4 regions of the Capilliphycus salinus ALCB114379 genome follow, and region 1 is predicted to be linked to each of the others. Evidence: riboswitches for the same ligand, from Rfam matches in the RefSeq annotation. Region 1 holds a riboswitch; each other region holds the start of a gene.
The links. A riboswitch is a leader RNA that binds a small molecule or an ion and turns the genes downstream of it on or off. The one in region 1 is predicted to bind cobalamin.

Region 2: another riboswitch for cobalamin. It lies ahead of ACL6C3_RS22155 (sirohydrochlorin chelatase); the one in region 1 lies ahead of cobW (cobalamin biosynthesis protein CobW).
Region 3: another riboswitch for cobalamin. It lies ahead of ACL6C3_RS09760 (energy-coupling factor ABC transporter permease); the one in region 1 lies ahead of cobW (cobalamin biosynthesis protein CobW).
Region 4: another riboswitch for cobalamin. It lies ahead of ACL6C3_RS19165 (DUF1636 domain-containing protein); the one in region 1 lies ahead of cobW (cobalamin biosynthesis protein CobW).

The regions. Positions count from the first base shown of each region.
Region 1 is NZ_CP178543.1:7,366,564-7,371,279, reverse strand. Features, by position in the region: gene ACL6C3_RS29985 (DJ-1/PfpI/YhbO family deglycase/protease) at 11-1,105, shown strand; gene ACL6C3_RS29980 (hypothetical protein) at 1,203-1,475, shown strand; gene cobW (cobalamin biosynthesis protein CobW) at 1,472-2,518, opposite strand; gene ACL6C3_RS29970 (hypothetical protein) at 2,517-2,645, shown strand; cobalamin riboswitch at 2,689-2,836, opposite strand; gene ACL6C3_RS29965 (hypothetical protein) at 2,943-3,296, opposite strand; gene ACL6C3_RS29960 (DUF3352 domain-containing protein) at 3,467-4,716, opposite strand, start outside.
Region 2 is NZ_CP178543.1:5,467,413-5,472,128, reverse strand. Features, by position in the region: gene ACL6C3_RS22170 (Uma2 family endonuclease) at 1-296, shown strand, start outside; gene ACL6C3_RS22165 (ZIP family metal transporter) at 442-1,233, shown strand; gene ACL6C3_RS22160 (hypothetical protein) at 1,533-1,802, opposite strand; cobalamin riboswitch at 2,077-2,221, shown strand; gene ACL6C3_RS22155 (sirohydrochlorin chelatase) at 2,253-3,251, shown strand; gene ACL6C3_RS22150 (hypothetical protein) at 3,426-3,818, shown strand; gene cutA (divalent-cation tolerance protein CutA) at 3,984-4,316, opposite strand; gene ACL6C3_RS22140 (TldD/PmbA family protein) at 4,567-4,716, shown strand, end outside.
Region 3 is NZ_CP178543.1:2,346,835-2,351,550, reverse strand. Features, by position in the region: gene ACL6C3_RS09775 (protein kinase domain-containing protein) at 1-726, opposite strand, end outside; gene ACL6C3_RS09770 ((2Fe-2S) ferredoxin domain-containing protein) at 1,138-2,028, shown strand; gene ACL6C3_RS09765 (hypothetical protein) at 2,095-2,676, shown strand; cobalamin riboswitch at 2,734-2,899, shown strand; gene ACL6C3_RS09760 (energy-coupling factor ABC transporter permease) at 2,956-3,672, shown strand; gene ACL6C3_RS09755 (energy-coupling factor ABC transporter substrate-binding protein) at 3,682-3,975, shown strand; gene cbiQ (cobalt ECF transporter T component CbiQ) at 3,975-4,716, shown strand, end outside.
Region 4 is NZ_CP178543.1:4,751,001-4,755,716, forward strand. Features, by position in the region: gene metE (5-methyltetrahydropteroyltriglutamate--homocysteine S-methyltransferase) at 1-512, opposite strand, end outside; gene ACL6C3_RS19155 (hypothetical protein) at 577-1,233, opposite strand; gene ACL6C3_RS19160 (hypothetical protein) at 1,299-2,267, opposite strand; gene ACL6C3_RS19165 (DUF1636 domain-containing protein) at 2,334-2,714, opposite strand; cobalamin riboswitch at 2,990-3,138, opposite strand; gene ACL6C3_RS19170 (DsrE family protein) at 3,348-3,845, opposite strand; gene ACL6C3_RS19175 (restriction endonuclease) at 4,066-4,716, opposite strand, start outside.

The sequences.
Region 1 (4,716 bases):
AAACTATAAAATGACATCACTATCAAATGGTTCAAGTTCCAAACGAGTTGCTATTTTACTCGAAAGTGGTTTTGAAGACTCCGAATTTCAAATCCCTTATACCGCATTACAAAAAGCGGGCGCGAAAACGGTAATTATCGGTTCTCGCATGAACGACGAATACGAAGGAAAGCGGGGTCAAGCCTCCGCCAAACCCGACGCTACGGCCGCAGAAGTTCGTTCAGAAGACTTTGATGCCATTTTCATCCCCGGTGGTAACGCTCCCGACAAAGTTCGTCGCAACCCCCATGCGGTGAGACTGATTATCGATGGTATGGCCCAAGGTTTACCCATCGCCGCCATTTGTCACGGCCCACAAGTCTTAATAGATGCGGATGTTTTACGAGGTAAACAAGCGACCGGTTTTAAAGCCATTCGCAAAGATATTCAAAATGCCGGGGCGACCTATGTTAACGAACCTGTTGTGGTTGATGGTAACTTAATTACTTCCCGTCAGCCGAGTGATTTAGCCATGTTTACGGTAACATTATTAAGTTACCTCAATTTGGGCATGGAAGGGGTCACGTTACCCGATCCCACCGACCAAACGTTTGAATGGTGGACGCTGGCCGAACAGTGGCAAGGTTCGAGCAAAAATGATATTGTTAATGCGCTCAATACGGCGATCGTGGGCGAACGTTATACTTTAGCCGCTTTTAAAGAGTATAACAAACAAGTTTCTGACCCCGAATTGGTGATTCTTTTCCGAGAAGCCATCGGCACAAAAGAACGTCATATTGAACTGTTAGAAGCCCGTCTGCGGGACTTTGACGAACAGGTAACTTGGCAAGCAATGGGAAGCGAAGCTTTCGCCAAATTGCAAGGTTGGTTACAGTCTAATAGTAGCGATCAAGATTTGATGCGACGGGCTTTAGGCGATATCCAAACCGGTATTATTGATGCTTCTCATTTGTCGGTTCAAATTACCGATCCGGCTACGGCTTTTGTATTACAAGAAATCGAAGAAAATCTTCGTCGTCACGAAGAATTATTTGCCACGTTATATCGGACTCGTTTGGGCGAAAATGTTCAAGCTCCCATGCCTACAACCATCGCAGTGAGTTAAGGGAGTAACTTAAAATTTAGGAAGTTCAGAAAGAATTGAATTAATCTTCTTCTTTCTGCTTCCTAATCTCTAACAACTTAATACGGGAGATTTAGAGATGAATTTACTGGATTTGATTGCATTAGTTTTAGAAACCATTGTCATTGGTATCTTTACCTTACAATGCGTTCAGCATCATTCTCTATTGCGATCGGCTTTAGTTTTACTGGTGGTTTTATTCCTCACCTATAGCAGCAGTCTCGCTGCATTAGCCGCTCCTTATTTCCAGACTATCACCTCACAGAATTATCCGACAAAACATTTTACAGAAAGTAGAATTAACCTCTCTACTCCTCTTGAATTGAATCCAACCGTCGTCGGACAGCATTAATTTAAAATCGCCCGTTCCACCGCAGTAGAATTGAGTTTTCGCCCAATAAAAACTAAACGAGTTTGGCGGAGTTCATCGCTTAACCACAGGCGATCATAAAACGAATCAAAGCGATTTCCCACCCCTTGCAAGACCATTCGCATCGGTTTTTGGGGAACGTGAACAAAGCCTTTTATTCGATAAATTTCCTCTTGTTTGACCAAATCTTGCAATTTTTCAATTAACGTTTTCGGTTCAAAAGCTTGCTCAACGATAAGCTGTACCGAATTAATCTCATCATCATGTTCGTGTTCTTCTTCGTGATCGTGATGAGAGTGACGGCTTTCTAAATTATCTTCTACAGCCGCATTAAAACCCAGTAAAAGATTCGTTTCTACCTCTCCTTGCTGACAGGAAACAACCTTAACACCGGGGGGAAGTTCTTGTTGTAACCATTCTCGAACTTTAGTTAAGGAAGCTGGATCAATTAAATCGGTTTTTGTTAATAAAACCAAATCCGCACAAGCCAACTGATCTTCAAATAACTCCTCAATGGGGGTTTCATGTTCCAAATTCGGATCGGCTTGGCGTTGAGCTTCTAAAGCCTCTAAATCTCCGACTAAAGTGCCGGCAGCCAAAGCTTGAGCATCGACAACCGTCAGCACCCCATCAACCGTTGCATGATTGCGAATTTCCGGCCAACGAAACGCTTGAACCAACGGTTTAGGTAAAGCCAATCCCGAGGTTTCTACCAGTATACAATCAATTTGGTCGCGGCGTTTAAGAAGTTCCTGCATCGTCGGGTAAAATTCCTCTTGAACGGTGCAGCACAAACAGCCATTTGTCAGTTCAACAATGTTATTTTGAGGATTATTTTGAGGGAGTTCGTCGTCTTCGCAAACCTGACAGGAACGCAACAGTTCCCCATCAATTCCCACTTCCCCAAATTCATTAACTAAAACGGCGATTTTACGCCCTTGATTGTTTTGCAAGAGATGACGAACTAAAGTGGTTTTTCCGGCGCCTAAAAATCCGGTAACAACGGTAACGGGTATTTTGTGCATGGTTGGAATTTTTGAAGATTATTTTACTGTTAGTCAGTCGGGTAAGTCCGTTAAAATCTTGATGGAAAGAGTTGCAAATCTAGAACTTCTCGATGTAGCGACCGAAGTTGAAAGGTTAGGCGGTTAATGCAGATCAAATTTAACACTATCTGTACCTCGCAGACGCGCTCAGAGTGGACGGAAACATCGGCGGGCATCCTGACTCAGAGAAGGTTTATCCTCTCGTTACAGTTGCGGGACAGTGCTAGATTTTCACTAGGCTTTCCCCCTTGCATCCAATGGCTGATCCCCATCAGAACCGATATCGTTACAAGAATATCACAATATTATCGCGACTACTCGCTTTGTTTTGTCTAAAACCGATCAGAAAATTTTATCCCAAAGGATGAGGACAAAAGCCGCCTCATCGGAGACTATAGAAGCGTTAGGCGATGTTTGTGGTATCTTTATTCTTGCTGCAACTCGGGCTTTCGCAGGGGGGAGTTGAAGTTAGAGAGATTTTCTGATCGCTATTTTCCCGTTCAACCAGAGGAGGCGCCGTCATCCGATATTGAACAATATCACCCGGATCGGATTTAATTTTTGGCTTGGCTCGACGTTCGAGGTGAGATAATGGAATCACAATCGGCCAGAGTAGGGCTGCGGCTCCCAGAACGATCCAAGAGCTTTTATTCGTCTTTGGAGTGCTTTGGTCTTGGAAGAATTTTCTTAAGCAATGAGCAAAGAAGATCACACCAATTAGAACATAACCTCGAACCAAAAAGGTAAGAATCATCATTTTAAAGTTTAATTCTTTTTATAAATGACAAAACAGAGGCATCGCTCCTCCTTTCTATACCCTATCAATTTTTGGTCGCCATGACTTCCGTTATTATACCGATTTTCCGGGGTCAAATTTCGGTTTGAAGGATGGTGTTTTTCTGTAAATATACTGAGACCCCATATAAACTATTCGGGTAAATTCTCCTGATTTTCTGGGCTAGAAGTGGTCTCCGTCGGAGTAGATGAACTCGGTTGAGTATCGTCTTTGATGTTCACAAAAATATCATAGCGAGTGCTGCGATCGCTGACCACTGCGGCGCTCACCCCTATTGATCGGATCGCATTCACCCACACCGCTTGGGGAGGGGGAAGCTGAGGTAAAGAAAGATTACGGCGATCGAAAGCCCGTTGGACATCGACAAAGAAACTGCCATTATTCGGACTTAATTCCGTGGGAACAGTTTCGCGAAATAGCGGATCTGAGGCGATCGCCGTCTCCGGTTCTGGTAAAATTTGATTGGCAATCGGGGCGCCCAAAGTAGCAAATAACACATTGTTATCCAACCACCCGCGAACCACACTAAATCCGCCGTAGGGAGAAGTCCATTTAACCACAGGTTGGCCATCAACTTGGGTCGATTCTACCCGAAAATCTTTAGACTTCATCGACGCATCCAACTTTTCTAAGGCGGTTTCTGCGGCTTGGCGATCTCTGGTTTCCACCATCAAAGCCAATCCCGCCGAAAACTTTTGGGGGGTTTCTTTATTGGGAACAGCCGGAATTAAAGACAGGGAAAATTCTCCATCCATCCAACTCAAAAAGTCTTGATCCAAGTCCATTTGGGTAGCTTGTTTTAAACTCGATCGCAGGGTTTCGGGATTAAAAGGAGCAATAGGATTAGAAACCGCATCTTTGCTATAATCTTGCCAGAGTCGCTGCAAATTTCCCCCCGCCATCACCATCATCGCATTATTCGGAATCCATTTCAGCATTTCCTGAGATTCGTTTTCAACCGCCAAGGTTTTTTGACTGCTCGGTTTATACCAAGAAATCCCTTTAAAATTAATTCCCCCGGCTTCAAAAATCACACTGCTGACAAACCCTTGATGCTGCTGTAATTTCTCAAGATTTTCAGGCGGAATGGGTTGAGCGGAGGTAAAAGAAGCCACACTCGCGGCGACAGGAATATTCAGATAAACTTGAGCAAAAGCTCTCGGCGTTTGAATTTTTTCCACCGCATTGGCATAACCGGGCGTTTTGGCGATCGACGCCTCCCCCCGGTAAGTATCGATCGTGCGATCGGTGGCGTTAGCATCGGTTGTGACCAGCAAGAACTTTTCACCCAAAACGGCGATCGAGTAATTTTGAGTCGGTAAGCCTTGGGTTTCAATAATTTCAATTCCCCGATAGGTCCGTTGGCTAATATCCCCTTCGG
Region 2 (4,716 bases), 1.9 Mb from region 1:
GATTTGAGTTGCTGCGAGGACAATATCAAGAGATTCAACCCAACGAAAATGGATGGCTTTGGAGTACACAATTACAACTTTTTCTCGGGGTTTATGAACATAAATTGAGATTTTTTACTCCCGAAGGTGAATTAGTTCCTACTCCCGAAGAATCAGCCCAAACGGAACATCTACAACGGGAAGCAACCGAACACCAACTCGAAATAGAACGTCAACAAAAAGAAGCCGAACAACAGCGCAATCAAAAATTAGCCGCCAAACTGCGGGAGTTGGGTGTCGATCCTGATATACTATAATTGCAATTGCTTTTTTATTCTAACTCAGTAGGTGAGCAAAAATCAATTAGCGAGAAAACAATAAGTTCGTTGTTAGGCTTAAGCGAATTCAATGTTTGAAAATTGACTAATCCTTCTGTCCACCTCCTAAAATTTTAACGCCTATATGCTGGATTTTATTAAAGATATTCCAACTGTTTATCTGGGATTAATAGGCAGTTTTATCGCCGGAATGGGAACGGGTTTGGGTGCGGTTCCGGTTTTAATTATCCGTCAAATTAGTCAACGAGTTCAAGGGGCGATGTTGGGGTTTGGGGCGGGTGTGATGTTGGCGGCGACCTCATTTTCTTTAATTGTTCCCAGTTTAGAAGCGGCGATCCGACAGACGAATAGTAATGTTTTTTCGGCGTTAATTGTCGTGATTGGAATTTTACTGGGGGGCGCTTTTTTGTGGTACAGCCATCAATATTTTCCCCACGAACATTTTATCAAAGGCCCGGAAGGAAATTACGAGAATTTAAAACGAATTTGGCTGTTTGTAATTGCGATCGCCATTCATAACTTTCCCGAAGGATTGGCGGTTGGGGTCGGTTTTGGGGGCGAAGATGTTGCCAATGGTACCGCTTTGGCGATCGGGATTGGTTTACAAAATATTCCCGAAGGATTTGTGGTAGCCATTGCTTTATTGACTGAAAAATATTCCCGTTTGACCGCATTTAGTATTGCTTTATTTACCGGATTAGTTGAACCGGTGGGCGGGTTAATTGGGGCGGGAGTGGTTTCGGTTGCTCAACCGATTTTACCCTGGGCGATGGCTTTTGCTGCGGGTGCAATGCTATTTGTTATTAGCGATGAAATTATCCCCGAATCTCACAGTCTCGGACAGGAAAAAGAAGCAACCCTCGGGGTGATGCTTGGCTTTGTGATTATGATGTTTTTGGATGTAACTTTAGGGTAGTTTTCGGGTAAAATGGTATAAACTCGATAACACTATCAATCAACTTTCGACTCTACCAATCCCTCACACCAGAAAACTTGACCGCGATCGCGATCGTCCAAATCACGCACAAGTCCAGATCGTGCAACAGCAGTAAACCCGGATCGGTTTGGGAGTCTGAATCTTGAGGGAACAGAGAACAGGTTCATTTTCTAGGTTGAACCCGGTTTCTCACTTGTAGGTTGGGTTGAAGAATGAAACCCAACATTACTGAGCATGGATCGAGCGAAAATTGAAAAGCTCAATACAGGCTCAAACCATTAGTCTACCCGTTCCAACTGCCAAAGGATTTGATTTCCCTCACGGCGAACTCGGGAAACCTCCCAATTCCGCCAAGCCCAGTTATCACCGCGACTGGTGACAGCACTCGCATTGACATCCATGAGATCGGCCAATTCGGAACTACTGATCAAGTAGCGCTTGCTGGCAATTTCGTCAGCAATATGCAAGGTTTCTATCAAATTGCGAAGTTGGTTAACCCTAACCTCGCGGGGTAACACTTCTTGTGTATCATTCGTTATGTCGTTCATAGCGTCAGTCAGAAACAGCAAGATTAGAGTTTAGGTTATCACAAAAGATTTTATCGTTATGTTAGCAATCCTGCCAACTTTGTGAGAAACATTTACGAAAATTGATCCCAAACCGCTTGCAGACGAAATTAACAAAATGGACAATCAATCGCGATCGCGAACATTAACAGACAACGGGACAAATATTCAAATCCGATCGCAACAGATCGGGTTCAATTTGTCCCTTGATTCACTAAATTATTTTGATTCGTGACATTTGCTGCAAAATCATCTTAACTTGCTATGCTATAAAAGCATTACTCAGTTAATCGTAACCTGTTGGGAAACTCCGGTGAAAGTCCGGGGCTGTGCGGCAACTGTAAGTCAGTTCGCAGCGATCTTGACGAGCCAGAATGCCAACTTGTTACCTAAAACCGACATCCCGCCTAGCACGGGGAAGGAGCAAAATTCTTGATTATTAATCCAACCGCAAATTTCAACCTCAGCCTTCCGCCTTTGCCCTTGCAACGTCCCCTGTTGCTGATCGGACACGGGACAAAGGACACAGAAGGCCGCCAAACGTTTATCGATTTTGCGGAGGCTTATCAAAGCCTTGACCATTCTCGCCCGGTGATTCCTTGTTTTCTCGAACTCACAGGCCCGACCATAGCCGAAGGCATTGAACGCTGCATCAAACAAGGTTATACCGAATTGTCAGCCTTACCGTTGCTGTTATTTGCGGCCCGCCACAACAAATTTGATATTACCAACGAACTCGATCGCTGCCGAGAAACCTATCCTCAACTGAAGTTTCATTATGGACGTCATTTTGGGATTAACCCCCTAATTTTGGAGTTATGGAAAACGCGGTTGGCCGAACTCGATCGCCCCGATATTGAGCGATCGGAAACGGTGATCTTATTTGTGGGGCGGGGTTCTTCCGATCCGGACGCCAACAGCGACGTCTACAAACTGGCTCGGATGGTGTGGGAAGGAAGCGGTTATCAAACGGTGGAAACCTGTTTTATCGGCATTACTCACCCGCGTCTAGAAGAAGGTTTTCGTCGCGCCCGGTTGTATCAGCCCAAACGGATCATTGTCTTGCCTTATTTCTTGTTTACCGGGGTGTTGGTCAAGAAAATTTTTGACATTACCGCCCAACAGCAAGAAGAATATCCCGAGATTAGCATGACTTGTTTGCCGGAAATGGGGATTCAACCCCAACTGCTGCAACTGTTACGCGATCGCGAAATTGAAACCCAACTCGGCCAAGTGCAGATGAACTGTGAAGCCTGTAAGTTCCGGTTGGCTGCGGTTTCTGGCGACTCCCACGCTCATCACCACCACGATCATCACCATCACGCTCATCACCATCACGATCATCATCACAGCCACGATCATTCCCATCAGGCTGTTGACCCCTACGCCGATCCGCAAAAATATCATCAGCGAATTTGGCAAACGCCTTAACAGTCACCAGTTATTAGAGTTGTCAGTTGTCAGTAACTCCTGACTTCTGACTTCTGAGTTCTGACTTCTATCTGTCCCCTGTTGCCTATTGGAGATCGGGGGGAAACACGCTATATTTAGAGTCTAGGCAGAGTTAATTTGTCAAAAACCCTATCTATGGTGTTATAAGTAACTATGACTGCTCTTCCCCTTTCTCCCTGGGAACTGGAAAACCCACAACAACTCGCCGAATTATTGACAACCGCCCAAACCTGGAAAGAAGTAGAGGCTTTGGGTCAAGCTTACTCTCACTGGAAACGGGAGGCGTGGGAGTTATTGTCTCCACAGAAACGGGAATATATCCAACAACTCAAACAGTGGAAAGATTGTCCGAGCGCTCAAAAATTTCCTCCCGGTTGTACAGTTGAGCGAATTAACAGCACTCAAGGACTCACAGGACAGGTGATTAATTACTGGAGTGCTTACGGTATTGATTATGTCACATTCAGGGTCGGACAGGATATTGACTGGTGTGGTGCGGTTTATTTGCGGAGAGTTAATCTGGAGAATCAATCCTCTGAACGTTAACTTCGAGTTTCTCAAAGTATAGCTTTTCTAAGTCCTTTTTTGAGGGCTTTTTTTGTCAGCCAGGGATAGAAATCCCTGGTTTTTTTTCAGTGTTTCAAGATTGACCCAGAAATGAATTTAGGCGCCGCCCGTCGATTTTTTTGGGGTTGAATTGAGCAATTGAAATTAATTCAAGGAATGGGAATTCACCGTTTGACCAATCCACTGAAGATAAGGCAAAGAACCGGCAACAATCGGAAGGGCGATAATTTCAGGAACCTCGTAGGAATGCAGTTGACGGATTTTGGCTTCTAAAGCTTCAAATTGAGTTAAATCGGTTTTAATCGTCAGTTGCCATTCTTCATCCGAACAAACTTCATCAGACCAAGTGTAAATCGAACGAATCGGACTCAGACTCACACAGGCGGCGAGTTTAGCTTCAACTAAAGCAAATGCGATCGCCTCCGCTTCAGTTTGAGAACCTGCCGTCACCAAAACAATACCATAATTTGTTGTCATATCAAATTTGATTTCCAATTAAGCGAAGTAATAATAATCCCTCAAATCAATACCTTACACCCAAACGCCCGTATCGCTCAAAGCCCAAAGACGGAAGTTCGCCACCAATACCAACAGCCTCAAAACCTAAAAGTCAATTCTAACGAGGATTTGCCGATTTTCGATTGCCGATTGCCGATTCCCATTTGCGATAAGTGACTCACCACAAGGTAGGATGGAACGATGAACACCGTGCGATGACCGATCGTTTATGACCCATGACCAATCTGCCGAACAGCTTCTGGAGTTGGCTTCATTAGCCGGTGCCGAGGCTGCTGAGGTCTTTCAGTCCCAATCTCAATCACAACCGATTTTTTTTGAAGCCAACCGACTCAAACAACTCGAAAGTATTCAAACCGGG
Region 3 (4,716 bases), 2.7 Mb from region 1:
TAAAATTTTTCCCGTCTCGCGATCAATATTCATCTCTTTAATCGTTTTACCCGTCAATAAATAAATCGCCGTCATCCCCAAACTATAAAGATCGCTAGAATATAAAGGATAACCCACCGCCTGTTCCGAAGCCATAAAACCCGGTGTTCCAATTAAAATAGAAGCCGTCGGATTTCCCTGAGAATTTAACATCGTTCCCATCGTTTCCTTCACCGCCCCAAAATCAATTAAAACAGGTTTACCCGACGGGTGACGTAAAATAATATTATCCGGCTTAATATCCCGATGAATTAAACCCTGTTTGTGAATGCGATGTAAAATCGGTAAAATACCCAGTAAAATCTCTTTAACTTCCGCCTCGCTTAACCGTCCTAACCGTTGAATTCGAGTTGTTAACGTTTCTCCTTCAATCCATTCTTGAACTAAATAAAACTGTTCTTCTTCTTCAAAATAAGCGTATAATCGAGGAATGCGATCGCTTTTTTCACCCAGTTGTTCTAAAATAGCCGCTTCTCGCCGAAATTGTTCTTGAATTAACGAATAAATTTCAGGACGATTAACACTCGGTTTTAATTGTTTGATCACACAGCGACGACCCGAAGGCATTTGAGTATCTTCTGCGAGAAAGGTTTCGCCAAACCCACCGCTACCAATCGATTGTAAAATGCGATAGCGATTATTGAGGAGTTTTTCCGGATTTGGGGGAGTGTGAGTGAAAACTTGCATAAGGCGACCTTGATAGAGTGAAATCATCTAGTTTCTGCTTAACTTCACTCTATAAACACCTCAAAAAGTTGAGTTCCCCTAACGTACAACTTTCTCAACTATCACAGGTATTTTTACCCCGATTTGCCGTTAAACTCCTAATTTCACTATCCGAACCGATATTCCCCCCTAAATTCCACTGTGACAGCTTGCGTGTTGTCACTCAAATAGAGTAATTCTCATCTCTATGCAGCATTTATCGATTATTTCGGCGATGGCTTATATTTGATAATTTCGTGCTAAAATTATTCAACTCAAACTAATCTCAATCAAACCCATCCAGTTTAACCAACGGCGAGAAAATCTCCTTCAGCGTTTTTTCTGATATTGGAAAGTAACTAAGATTAAATGAAGTCTTAATTTTGCAAGCGAATGAGTGAATTTAATTGCCGGGTCACACCTCTAAACCGTCGAACCGTTGAAGCCACACCCGAAGGCGGAAAGATTGAGTATGAAGATTTTGGTTGTACGGTAGACATCACGGGGCCGTTGCTGTACACTCTGTTTCAAGAGCGCTGGCAGGAGGTTCAGATTGGTCATGTCGTTGAAGGGGGAGTGTTAGAACTCGAATTTACTCAACCCCCGAAATTGTGCATGATTTACGATGGTTATCTCACCGTAGCGACCGAAGCTTGGCATATTCATTTGTGCTTGGAAGATCATCTCGGCGGGCCGCATTGCAAGACCCCTGTGGAGTTGCGACAACGGCGACGAATTCATCGGGCTTCGCTGTATCGACGCTTGAACTCAACTGGAAGACCGACCAGTTGGGGAATTCAGTTTTGGAATGGGGATCAAGAAAATATGATGACAATCTTTTTGCCAAATCCCTGTTTGACGGCCGATGAAGATTTACTTCCTTATAATAAAGCGGATTTGAGTAAATTGGCGCTTTACGAAGAATTGCGAGAAATCTATGTTTTGGGCAATCGTCCCATTCCTTTTAATTCTAATCCCCTCAAGCGGCCTTATTTATCAGTTTGTCGTTCATCCCGTTGTTATCCTTCTCGCCAATGGCAACCGATTTATCAGGCTTTGCAAACGGCCGTTAATCAAGCCGAATTGGAAGTTGATGTGATCACATCGGGTTGTTTGGAAGTGTGTAAACTGGGGCCGGTTGTTTTTTATTCAGGAGATAGAACCTGGTATACTCGCGTAACTCCCGAGGTTGCCAATAAAATTGTAGCGCAACATTTGAGTCAAGGTCAACAACTCACCGAACATTTATATCCTCCCGTTCAATCGAAGTCTATTCAAGAATGATTGTAGAAATATTCGGGTTAATTTTTTAAGAAAAACCCTCTCGAAATCCAAGTTGAGGATAAAAAAATGAGCATAATTCACCCATCCCAAACCCAAAATTATATCTGGGAAAACCGTTGGATTGCCGTTGCTAAAAGTCAGTTTTGGCAAATTTTATTTCTGGCAATCGGTACGGGTAGCACCATCATCTATCCCCACGCCCCTTTAGTTGCTTTTGGTACAATAGCCGGAACGACCCTAAACCGTAAACGGGCAATTTTACTCGGATTAATCGTTTGGTTGGTGAACCAACTTTACGGCTTTCTTATTCGAGATTATCCCCGCAGTCTCGATGCGTTTGCTTGGGGATTAATTATGGGCGTTGGTATTATATTGGTGACGGGATTTGCGAGTATTAGACCTGGGTTCAGTCGCCAACAGGGTTTCGGTCATGTTTTATGGATTATTCTGGCAGCAATCTTTGGATTTGTGTTGTACGAAAGTCTAATTTTACTCGCCTTTCCCGTGCTTACCGATGGTCACAGCATGGGGTGGAATATTCTACAAAAACTGTTTGTGAAAAATATGATTTGGACGGCAGGATTGGGAATTTGTCACGGTTTAGTTTTGCGACTCACCACTCAATTTTCAGCCCAACAGTCTTCTTGATGGAGTTAGAAAGGCGCAAATTAGATGTCTCTATTGATAATTATCCAGTTGTCGTGATACAATACTGCATCTATCGGTTTTAGTGGGGGTCAGCCACTAGAGTTAACGGGGAAAGTTTGGTGAAAATCCAACGCTGTCCCGCAACTGTGATGAGATTTTAGTTGAGATTTTCTACTCATCAAATCTCTTAGTCAGGATGCCCGCCGATGGAAATCTACAAACAACTCAATCTGCGAGGTACAGATGTCAAGAGTGAGTCGAATTTTCAGCCTTGTCGCGATGGCAGGGTTAAGCTTTTATCTCGTTGTCGGCGCCGCATCTCCCGCCCAAGCGATGCACATTATGGAAGGATTTCTTCCGGTGGGTTGGGCGATATTTTGGTGGGTTTTGAGTTTACCTTTTTTCGTTTTGGGCGTGAAATCTTTGACCCAAATTACCCGAGAAAATCCCGAACTTAAATTATTACTGGCTTTGGCGGGAGCATTTAGTTTTGTGCTTTCTGCACTCAAAATTCCTTCTGTTACCGGAAGTTGTTCGCATCCAACCGGAACCGGACTGGGAGCGGTTTTGTTCGGGCCTTCTGTAATGGCCGTATTGGGGAGTTTGGTATTAGTTTTTCAGGCGGTATTACTCGCTCATGGCGGCATTACAACGTTGGGAGCAAACGCTTTTTCGATGGCAATTGTCGGCCCTTGGATTGCCTACGGAATTTATCGTTTATGTTTGAAACAAAGACAACAAAAACTCGGAATTTTTCTCGCCGCAACTCTAGGAAGTTTAGCAACTTATATTGTCACTTCGATTCAACTTGCTCTGGCTTTTCCGGCTGCAACCGGGGGCGTTTTGGCGTCGTTTATTAAATTTGCCGGAATTTTTGCTTTAACCCAACTTCCCCTATCCATCAGCGAAGGTTTGTTAACAGTATTAGTGTGGAACTGGTTACAATCTTACGCCTCGGAAGAACTTCAAACCTTAAAACTTTTGCGAGAGAACTAGGAGAATATTATGCAGTCTGAAAAACAAGGAAATTGGTTTCTAGTTTTAGCCGTGATTGCCTTAGCAATATTACCGTTAATATTTGTTCGGGGAGAATACGGGGGAGCAGATGGCGAAGCAGAGGAAATGATTACAGAAATTCAGCCGAACTATCAACCCTGGTTTAATCCCCTAATTGAAGTACCGAGCGGAGAAATAGAAAGCCTATTATTTGTCTCCCAAGCCGCTATCGGGGCGGGAATTGTTGGCTATGTAATTGGCCTGTACAAAGGTCGTCGGGAGGGAAAAAATCAAAAACCCTAATGCACCATCAAATTGATTCTTTAGCCCATACAAATCGACTGCGTTATCTCCCCCCAGAACACAAACTTCTGTTTGGAATAACCCTGTTTGGTTTGAGTTGGGCGGCATCTTCACCCCTGCAATTTTTAATAACAGTTTGGATTGCAATTTGGATTGTTATTTATGCTCGAATTCCGGCGTCAGTTTACTTGAAATTACAGGCGATTCCGTTCGGATTTTGGTTAACCAGCGTTCCCGCTTTGGCCTTGGGGGGCGTTTGGTTGTCGGATGTGCAGTTGGTTCAAACCGATATTTTTTGGGGCGTAACTTTGGGCAATCTTTTTATCTACATCAGTCAACAAGGACTTCAACAAATTGCCGTTTTATTAACCCGTTCTCTGGTACTAACTTCCTGTATGTACTTTATTTTGTTAACCGTTCCTTTTGTGGAAATTGTGCGGATTTTAAACAAAATAGGCTGTCCTAGTTTGATAACAGAACTGCTAACTTTAATGTATCGGTTCATTTTTCTCCTCACAGAAACCGCCAGCGAACTGTTAACCGCCCAACAAGCCAGAATCGGTTATTGTAATTGGAAAACCGGAATTCGCAGTGTGGGAATAGTCGTCAGTCAACTGTTACAGCGAACTTTAGAAAACTACCGTCAAATTTCTCTGGGATTGACATCGCGGGGATTTACAGGAGAACTAAAAGTTTGGTATATTCGCCGCTATAAACCTAATTTTCGCTATTCTGCTGAAG
Region 4 (4,716 bases), 2.6 Mb from region 1:
TCTACGCCTTCTAACCGACTTAACCGCAGCAATGTTACCGGGCCGATAATAATGGGAATTGCCCGTTCTCCCAGGAAATTTTTTGCCCGTTTAACCGTTGCTAAAAAATCCTCAAAGTTGGCTTCGGGTTTAATATCGGCACTAATTTCAGGAACGAGATAATGGTAATTTGTATCAAACCATTTGGTCATTTCCAAAGCGGCGATACCCTCTTTTCCTCGCGCCATTGCAAAGTAGCGTTCTAACCCGGAAAAGGCTTGAAAACGGGCGGGAATTAACCCCAAACGAATCACCCAATCTAAAACTTGGTCGTAAAGCGTGGCATCTCCAATTCCAATCTTTTTAATATTGGCTTCGGCTTGGGTTTTCCAGCCTTGTTCCTCAATTTCTCGCGCCGTTTGTAACAGTTCGTCGGCGGTAATCTCACTCCGCCAAAACGACTCTAAAGCTTTTTTAACTTCGCGATTTTTACCAATACGAGGATATCCGAGTGTAGAGGTGGTAATTGCCATTGAATCTCCTTTTATTGTTGAGAGAATACTTGAGAACGTCTTCAGTTGAGACTTTCTTTAAACTTCAGAATTTTTGACCGCAACCGGGGGGACGGTAGCCCGACTGAGAAGGAACGGTTTGAATGATTAGCCCCATAAATAGACTGTGAATCGCCGATAAACTCATCGCCCAAACCGCATCTTTTACAAAAATTCGCCACAATATTTCTGCGGTAAAACCATGTCCGCCCATCAAATCCGCAATCAGTACAATACTGCCTTCAAACAGGGCATAACCGCCCACAATTGCCACAATTAACCAAATGAGATAACCCCAAAAGTTAATCCGGCTAAATCGGGGTCTGAGGGTAATTAATCCCGTCACAATGATTGTACCGATTCCCATTACCAAACCCCAGGTAAACAATTCTTTTGTTTGAGGATATTGGCGGATGGTAAAACCATACAATTGATTGGCAAACCAAATCATTAAAGCGGTGAATATCGCTTTTTTGCGGGGGAGAGTATTGCCAGTAACAGCCGCAAACCCAACTAAAGGAACGTGGGGATAAATTACACTGCTGAAGCTGCCAATTCCGACTAGGAAAAACGACCAACTATCACCTTTGGCGATGGCATTCCAAGCCGCTTCCCAGAGGCTTGAACTGCCTGAAGGAAAGGGTTTAATTGATTCCGAATGGAGAATGAAAGAGCGTTCAAAACGCTTGACATCAGATCTCATCTTTTCTCCTATTTAGAGGAGAGTGAGGCGATAGAAAATCTCTGGACTCACTCTTATATTTTATCTTAATTTCGAGAAACCGTTTGACGATTTTTTAACAGCCATTTGCCGATAATTCCGAAAGTAATTAACCCCAAAATTGAGGATGGTTCGGGAATAGCTGCCGCATGAATTACCCCAATTGCTTCTAAATCAAAACCGCCAGAACCCGGAATTGGAGTTTGCCAGGGGTCATAAATCGGATTGCCTTGGGAGTCCAAGAAAGCGCCGTTCCCCGGAATATCAACGATGCGAACATAATTGATATTATTCAGGTCAATTTCTCCGGAAAAAGTTGCCAGAGAATCCGTCAGTACATCCAGGTCAAAAGGAGTTCCCCAAGAACTTTGAACAAATTCTTCGTCGGAAATCACAACCCCATTATTAACGTGTTTTCCCGCCAAATTATAAACCTGGGTTGCATCCAATTGTCCGAAGGGTTCGAGGGGGTTTTGAGTCAGAGAAATACTGGGAAACCGCAGAAAATCAGTCCCGTTACTGGAAACTTCCACATAAGCTAATTCGGCGAAAAGGTTGCCCGTTTCTGCAAACCCAATTCCATTTTCAAATACGGCAAAATCGGCCCCCGCTTTATTTACAATAGGCTTGTCAAAGGTTAAAGTAATTTGACCGGGAGAAACGCCTGCTGCAATTTGTTCGGCGGTTAATTCTCCCAAAGAGGCAATCCCGTCAAAAGCGGCTGTAACCGGCCCCAAGGTTTTCTCTGGGGTTAACCATCGTTCTTCGACTCCCGGCGTGGGTTGATAGTCTATAAATTCTGTCGCCCAACCCACAAATATCGGGTTAATACTATTATTCTGCGTCACCAAACCTTCACCATCAGAACCGATAAATCCTGGAATGCCGGAGTCTATTTTTCCGGGGTCGGATGTTGACCCAGAAAAGGTTGCGGCTGCCGCTTCGTGGGCGGTTAAGGTTAGCAGAAATAGGGTCAAAAATGAGCCAATATTTTGAACCCATGACAAATTTTTCATTTGAGTTTTTCCTTTGAAAATTTCTTGAGTTTGACTAATCGTTAACTTCGGCAAAAGTTAACTAACTTACCGATTGAGTTGGGGTGGAACGCAAGCAATAATTCGCTGTTTTAGGAGTTCGGGTCGTTCTTTTCTGGGCAATTTTCCATCCGGTTTTAGATAATATTTGCTGGCACATTCTAGGATTGAATGTGCCGCATCCGGGGAGGAAAGATTTCCAAATAAATAGGTGGGTTTTTGGGACGCAGAAAAAGCAACGACACAGGAACGTTTGCAAGCGCTCATGCAGGTAACGGGTTCAATTGAAAATTCAGCTTTCAACTCCCAAGTTTCGGAAAGTTGAGACAGTTGCTGATGCAATTTTTCCCCGCCACTTTCCCCAACGCGCTGGTTTCCTTTCCAGACACTCGCACAGGCCGTGCAGACAAAAATTGTGTGTTTAGTCATTAGAAATTGTCGGGCGAACCTAACCGGAACACCCTATTTTTTGGGAAGAATTGACCATCTAGAAACTAACTCCAATTTCGTTAGTTCGTGCAATCGAAATAGGCAATATTGACCTCAAAAAAATTGAGGCGATTCTTCTTTTTTGCAAATTGCCATCGCAGCTTATTCTGGAGGTTTTTCCCGCTCCAAACCAGTGCTGTGACTCAGATGAAAACGTAACGTATCGAATTGTAAAAAGACTAATCCAAACACTATCTGTACCTCGCAGACGCGCAAATAAAACACTATCAATCGGCGGGCATTCTGACTCAGAACCTTGAATTAAGATTCATCACAGTTGCGGGACAGCGACGGATTTGCACCGAACTTTCCCCCTTGCGTCTAATGGCTGATCCCCATTAGAACCGATAGGCGTATGATATCACATCTGTGAGATTTTGGACAAATTTTTATTTAATAATTAAAAAAAGATTTTCTTCTCCCGGTAGGAGAACGGTCGGGGATGAGGTTCTGACCCTCGAAAGAAGAATCACACAATTAAGTTGAGTGACTTGCCATTATAAATCACTCAACATCGCGTTTAATTTTCTCTAATTTTTGCAGGAAAACTCCTAGAAATTCATCTTTGAACTGTTAATATGAAACCGTGACCGTGTTGGGATCAAAAAGAAGTGGCAGCGCTGCTCCTTGTTCTCCGAGAACAACACCTTCAATAAAGTCCGCCTGAGTTAATCCGGCTTCGCGAGAGCAACTCGGACAAACAATAACTTTTCCTCCATCTTGGATGAACGCTTGCAATTTTTGATGAATATTCAAGTTACTGTTACCTTCGGTTGCGGGAAGTCGCTCTCGATCTACTAAATATACACCCCGCACATTCAAGAATATTGTAGTCGGTTGATGTCCCTTTTTCAAGGCATTATGCGCCAGAGAAATCGCCATATTTGCTGTCCATGTATCATCGGTTGTTAGGTTAACAAACAGTCCTCCTCGCTCCACCTGGTTTTCAGTTGCTTGAGCCGATGTCGTTTCCGATAGAGCGGGTAAATGATTGGCTGTAGCGATGAAACTTGAACCCACTAACCCACTCAAAATTGAAGTTGTCAACAGAGAAAGAAATTTAGATTGCATCGGGTTGGCCTCCGACAATTTCTTCAAAAACAACAAACCCGCCGTCATCAGAACAGCAGGTTGCTAGGCACTGAAAAGTTTCTATCAGCCTTTTTTAGCTGGTTTGAGGACGTATGGAATAACCTTTTCACGGGTTTAACTTAATTATTGAGCGACAAGCCAACCCTGTCAAAAGACGGCCTGTCAAACATTAAAAGACTGTAATATTCACGCAGGCATTTTATAATAATCTTCCCCTCAACAAATTTTCAACTCCTAATGTCTGCTTCTGTGCTTGTTCAATTATTCTTCTATACTGTAATCTCCACTGCAAAGCATTAGAAATCGTTAGATAGCCAAGTTCGGGCGGTTGATTGATAATCCGATCTGCTAATAATTCACGTCCAATTTCATCCAAAGGTAAATTACGTTCCTCTAAAAAAGCAATGATATCATCTTTGTTTCCTTGACGGCGTAGAATCTCTCTTAAACCGTATGTGGTTTGATAGTCTCCGGTGCGTTCCTTTTCTACAAAAATAGCGTGTTGAAAATTTAAAGTCGCAGTCCGAGATTCGTGAATATCGAGTTTTTCATAAGCAAAAACAAGGAGATGATAGCCGAGTCCGTAGATTTTATGACTCGCATCACGAAACGGACAGGAAGATTGAGGTTGACGAATTGAGGTTACTTTTAAATCAACTTCTAATTCAGGAAAATCAATTCCACTCGCAGCACTTCCCAACGTGTAGGAGTATTTAATTCGCAAATATTGATTAAATGTTTGTTTTACATAAGTTCCCACCGCCTTCCCATCTGTGATACCGTAAAGCTGAGGAATGGCTCTAGTTCTCAACTCCTGAACAAAGTTTCCGGCTTCTATTTTGAGAAGGGA